One region of the Lysinibacillus sp. NPDC097214 genome, then DNA from elsewhere that is predicted to be linked to it. Evidence: riboswitches for the same ligand, from Rfam matches in the RefSeq annotation. Region 1 holds a riboswitch; the other holds the start of a gene.
The links. Region 1 has a riboswitch for FMN ahead of ACQKMI_RS09800 (ECF transporter S component). Riboswitches for the same ligand answer to the same signal wherever they lie in the genome.
Positions count from the first base shown of each region.

Region 2: linked by a shared signal. The riboswitch ahead of ribE (riboflavin synthase) and the one ahead of ACQKMI_RS09800 (ECF transporter S component) in region 1 are both predicted to bind FMN.

Region 1 covers NZ_JBNNSS010000003.1:532,935-536,129, reverse strand. The annotation lists gene ACQKMI_RS09805 (sodium-dependent transporter) at 1-1,033, opposite strand, end outside; gene ACQKMI_RS09800 (ECF transporter S component) at 1,207-1,794, opposite strand; FMN riboswitch at 2,018-2,206, opposite strand; gene ACQKMI_RS09795 (RNA polymerase subunit sigma) at 2,543-3,195, opposite strand, start outside.
Region 2 covers NZ_JBNNSS010000002.1:495,039-498,233, reverse strand. The annotation lists gene ACQKMI_RS06225 (ABC-F family ATP-binding cassette domain-containing protein) at 1-191, shown strand, start outside; gene ACQKMI_RS06220 (SDR family NAD(P)-dependent oxidoreductase) at 284-1,042, shown strand; FMN riboswitch at 1,380-1,505, shown strand; FMN riboswitch at 1,631-1,756, shown strand; gene ribE (riboflavin synthase) at 1,950-2,588, shown strand; gene ribB (3,4-dihydroxy-2-butanone-4-phosphate synthase) at 2,618-3,195, shown strand, end outside.

The DNA.
Region 1 (3,195 bases):
GCATTGTCAATGCAGAACGAGACATACGCCCTTTCTCAATAAATGCCGCTACGATAATTTCATATAAACTGAAGGAAGAAGTTAGCGTTGCGAATAAAAATAATAATAAAAACATCGCCAAGAATATTTCACCAAATGGCATTTGACTAAACGCTGTTGGCAGAACCATAAATAATAAGCCTGGTCCAGATGCTGGTTCCAAATCAAAAGCAAATACAACAGGGAAAATAGCTAATCCTGCTAAAAACGATACAAGCACAGTGAGAAGAACAACAGAGCCCGCAGAATTCGGTAAGCTTACATCCTTCTTTAAATATGAGCTGTACGTCACAAGACAAGAAAACCCTACCGCTAAGCCAAAGAAGGACTGCCCTAACGCTTCTAATATAGCCTTACCAGTTATATTGGAAAAGTCAGGAAACAAGAAGAATTTAACCCCCTCCATTGCTCCATCTAATGTTAAAGCCCGCACAACAAGCACAATAAACATAATAAATAATAGAGGCATCATCCACTTATTGGCCTTCTCAATACCATTTTGCACGCCAAGTGAAATGACTAGAACATTTACTAGCGTAAACAATCCTAAACCTAGTAATGTAATCCAAGGTGTCCCTACAATTTTACCAAATAGTTCACTAGGGTCATTGGCAGGATCAATAACAGCCCCAGTCACACCAAGGCCACTATATATAAAAATCCAACCTCCCACAACACTGTAAAAAGTTAATAATAAAAAACAGCCGAGCACACCCATACGACCAACCCAAGCCCAGCCTGTTTTCGTCGGTGCAATTTTTTTATATGCAGTCACAGCCTCGGACTGAGTACCACGACCTAAAATATATTCTGATAATAACATCGGTAAACCAATCAACAATGTAAATAGAACAAAAATTAGGAAGAACGCTCCCCCACCACTTTGTCCAGTAACATATGGCAGCTTCCATATTGCCCCTAGCCCGATTGCAGCTCCTGCCGATGCTAAAACAAAGCCTAGTTTACTAGACCACTGACTCTTTTTTTCGCTCATCTCTTCAAACTCCTCTAACATTCTAAACTCTTCCTTATTCTACATGAAAATAATAAACTAGACTAGATTAATTCTAGCTGTTACTTTTGCACAATAATATCCAATTTTCCCATCATTCAATGCATCTTATATAAAAAACCTCGAGCTTTTAACAGCTCGAGGTTTCATCTAAATTATTTTGTTATATACATCGAACGCTGATGATGAATCCATTTACGCATTGTTGTGAATAGTAATGCCATGATGATCGTTATTAAAATACCCTTCACAATGTTAAACGGCAAGATACCAGCTATGATCATTTTATATAGTGAGTCACCTACAACAGGTTCCATACCTAAAAAGTAAGTGTACATAGGTAAAAATACTGCATAGTTTAGAATGCTCATTCCTACTGCCATGATGATTGTTCCAGCAGCTAAACCTCCGACAAGACCTTTAACTGTTTTGACGCGATTAAAAACAAAGCTAACTGGTAAAATAAATAAAATACCTGTTACAAAGTTCGCGATATGTCCTACCGGTACTCCCGTTGGCGTACCTGAGAAAATCCAGTCCAACACATTTTTAAAGAATTCTACTAAAATACCGGCTACAGGTCCCATTGTGATCGCTGCAAGTAATGCTGGCATATCACTGAAGTCCACTTCCAAAAACGCCGGAAATGGCGGAATAGGGAAATTAAAAAGCATTAACAAAAACGAAATACTGCTCAGCATGCCAATCGTAATAAACGATTGAAGTTTAACATTTTTCTTCATAGAAAACTCTCTCCTCTTTGCTGATTCAATCCCGCAAGAAGAAAGGTTACGACCTCAACAATTATTATTATGAAAAAACCCTTATGCAAAAAGAGCATAAGGGAGAATAGGCATGATTAAAGAACGCCACTAATCAACTATTTTTCGAGCTTCCACTGTGGAAATCCACAACGAAAAAACGCTCGTACATAGCTAAATTCATAACAATAAATGACGATCGTACCTCCATCTTCTCCCATCCAGACTTTAACTGTCGGCCTTGGAATCGCACCAAGTCAGCCATGCAAAAAGTTATTTGCACAGGTCGCGGGCTGAAGAGTTTTTAGTAAATCATTCGAGCTAATGAAAGACATTAGCGATTTACAACTCTATTACCGCCGGTCGGGATTTTCACCCTGCCCCGAAGATGAATCAATATTTTTTTGTTTCATAGCCTTACTATAATGAATTATGAAGGAAAAGTAAATAGCTTTGCTTAAAAAAATCCGATTAAACTTGTATGTTTTACAGACACTCGCTAATAGCCTCATAAAGTAAAACTTTAATCGGCAAGGGTTTTCTTTCATCCTCTTTGATCAGCAATCTACACCAATTGAGCTTTTACCGGCCATTTATCTCCCACCTAACGTTGTCTTACTGCCCGTTAAAGTAAGATAAACTAACAAGAGCATTCACGCACATGCAGTGGCGAGAATGCTCCAAAAAATTAACTTATAAAATGACGTTCATTTATTTGTTGTTATGCTATTTATGGCATATATCGTTTATTGGCTCCTACAGGCTTTGGCAAGAAATTTTTCAAATCAAATCCTTCCCAACTCTCCTGCACAATATTGTCTAGCCGTACTTGTTGATCAAAGCTCGCAGCAGTAAGCATCATTGCTTCAATTAATTGGGTTGCACGAGTCACGTCCATTGTCGTTAAATCGAGCGGTTCGTCAAATGTAACAATAACACCTTCCGCTACCTCTTTCACAGTGTATGTTATATTTTCCGGTATGACTGGAACATATGCATCATCATTTTTAACTCGCATATCGGTAAGAGCTTCTGTTACAGTGGAAAAGGTTTTACGAGAATCAGGTGATAAATATTCAGCGCCATTTTCATCTTTATATAAATAATAATTAAAATGATTTGAGCTTGTTAATGCCATTTGCTTACTTGTCTCTTCTTCTTTGGAAAGCGCGTTTGCTGTACCGTCAGGTTTTTCAAATTCAATACTTTTATACTCTGAGTCTGAGAATGTATCTTGTAAAGTCCCTACATATTCTCCAGCATCTTTAGAAGCGACATCATATTCATTTTTCTCCGGCAATACATGAACCAGTTGATCGCCCTTCTCCTTCAATTCTCCTTTATATGGATGATAATCAGTAAAACCATTTGCTTCCTCATCAA
Region 2 (3,195 bases), on a different contig from region 1:
ATCATCTTGATTTATATAGTAAAGAAGTATTGGAACAGGCTCTTTTAAATTTTGAGGGAACACTTTTCTTTATTTCACATGATCGATATTTTCTTAATAAGCTAGCACACAAAATGGTGGAGCTTTCCCCAACAGGCATGAGTATTTTTAAAGGTAATTACGAAGATTATATGAAAATGAAATTAAACTAAGATCATAAACATGGAAAAGCAAAGAGGACCACCGATTGAGAAAATATTTATGATTACGTAAAAAATATAAAAAGCGAAAAGAGGAAGTTAATATGACAAATGAAAATCGAATTGCAGTTATTACAGGAGCAGGTAGTGGAATTGGTAGAGCAACTAGTATTAAATTTGCTGAAAATGGCTATAAAGTCGTGTTAGTTGATTTTAACGAGAAAACTGGAGAAGAGACTCTTAAACTAGTTCAACAAAATGGCGGTGAAGGGATAATCGTTAAAGCGGATGTTTCTAAAGTAGAGGATGTTCAGAATTATGTACAGCAAGCTATAAACACATATGGCTGTATCGATGTATTATTCAATAACGCTGGCATCATTCAAAAGTTTGCACCATTTACAACGGTTGAATTGGAAGAATACGATCGTCTTATGGATATCAATGTAAAAGGTATTTTCCTAGGTATGAAATATGTCATTCCAGTAATGGAAAAACAGGGCAAAGGGTCGATTATAAATACTGCTTCATCTGCGGGTATTCGTCCAGAGCACAGTATTGCTGTCTACTCCGCGAGTAAACATGCAGTAATCGGTTTAACGAAAGGTGCAGCAATTGAATATGCAAATAAAGGTATTCGTGTGAATGCTGTGTGTCCAGGTGGTATCGTTACTCCATTATTCCATAGTGTTGGTGAAACACTTGAAAAAACAGGATACGTACCAGAAGAAATGTCACGTGTACGCATGGGACGCCATGGTGAAGCAGAAGAAGTAGCAGAAGCGGTCCTTTTCTTAGCTTCAGATAAAGCAAGCTTCATGGCTGGTGCTGTTGTCTCTGTTGATGGTAGTTTGACTGTATAATTTAACTTCTTTCAGCGGGTGTCCACCCACCTGCTGAAATAGAGGAACTCAGTCTAAGAGCGCCACGCCCTGTGGCATTACCGAAATGACCGACATCGTGTCGGTACTTAGCGGGCCTAAGCACAAAGTCGATTCCGGACGCAATTATGCCGAGGCATAATTGATATGTCTTTTTAAACAGCCACGCCTTTGGTCTTTTATAATGACCAAAGGTGGTGGCTGTTTTTATCTGACATTGAGACTTGCGAAAGCGACATTAGTTAGAGAAAAAATTTTTATTAAGAATTATCTGGATAAATTAATCAAGTAGTGTTATCGTAAGAAATAGTTAAATAAAAATATCCTTCAGGGTAGGGTGAAATTCCCAATCGGCGGTGATGAAGCAATTCAAAGTCCGTGAGCGCAAGCTGATTTGGTGCAAATCCAAAACCGACAGTTATAGTCTGGATGGGAGAAGGGTAAAAGTAAGAGCTTTTTAAATTCACTTGAGTTTATAAGGTTTATTTGAGTATGCTTTTATGTAAACTGCTTCCCGTCGTTTAAGTTGGGAAGCTTTTTTGTTTTATTTAGCTAACGAATTGAATAGCAGTAGTTCTTCGGGGTAGGGTGAAATTCCCAATCGGCGGTGATGAAGTAATTCAAAGTCCGTGAGCGCAAGCTGATTTGGTGCAAATCCAAAACCGACAGTGATAGTCTGGATGGGAGAAGAACGATGAGATGTAGCCTAGGGAAAAAATTTGTATCCTTAAGGTTTATTTGTTGACGTCTTATTTATATGAACTCCCAAACCCCTTTAATCAAAGGGGTTTTTTGTTTGAACAGAAATTTTTGAATAAGGGAGGAGGTACATAGGACTCCGAAAGCGGAAGAGAAAAGCTTGGACCAATGAATGAAAGTGGGTGAATAAATGTTTACAGGAATTGTTGAGGATATTGGCACCGTAAAAACCTTGCAAAGCGATCGACAAAGTATGAAAATCACCGTTATTTCAAAGAAAATGGTAGAGGATGTAAAGCTCGGGGACAGTATTGCGGTCAATGGTGTTTGTTTAACAGTCATATCTTTTAATGATCAGGAGCTTACGATGGATGTAATGCCCGAAACGGTAAAGGCAACAAATCTACAGCAGCTAACAATAGGAGATCCGGTAAATTTAGAGCGCGCTATGTCAGCGAATGGGCGATTCGGTGGTCATTTTGTATCCGGACATGTAGACGGAGTAGGGAAAGTAATACGAAAGCGGCCGTTAGCAAATGCAGTCTATATTGATATAGAGCTATCAAAGGAGTTAACGAGCTTCTGTATTCCAAAGGGCTCCATCACAATTGACGGAACGAGCTTAACACTCTTTCATGTCGAGAAAAATAGTGTCACAGTATCACTGATACCCCACACATACAAGGAAACAATTTTAGGGTTGAAGAAGATGGGGGATCTTGTCAATATAGAAACCGATTTAGTAGGAAAATACATTTTGCATCAACTTAAGTGTGGACAGAAACCGCCGACCATTACAAGAAACTACTTAGCTGAAAACGGATTTTAATCAACATTATTGAACAGGAGGTGGCGATATTGCTACATTCGATTGAAGAAGCAATTGAGGATTTAAAACAAGGGAAGATGATTATTGTAGTTGATGATGAGGACCGAGAAAACGAAGGGGACTTATTAGCGATTGCAGAATTTATGGCGCCTGAAACGATTAACTTTATGGCGACCTATGGAAGAGGTCTTATTTGTACGCCGATATCACAGCAGCTTGCACAAAAATTAGCATTAAAACCTATGGTTAGTATTAATACAGATAATCATCAAACCGCATTTACCGTTAGCATAGATCACTTAGACACAACAACTGGAATTAGCGCCTTTGAACGGGCAATGACAATACAAAAAATGCTAGAGCCACAAGCGAAAGCTGCAGATTTTCGTAGACCAGGTCATGTCTTCCCGTTAATAGCAAAGGACAATGGTGTATTAGAACGTAGAGGACATACGGAAGCTACAATAGATTTGGCAAAGCTTTGTAATAGCGTTCCTGCAGGAGTTATATGTGAAATTATGGGCGACAATGGCAAAATGCTACGCTTTAATGATCTCGTTAAATATGCAGCACAACATCGTTTAAAAATGATTTCCATAGAAGCATT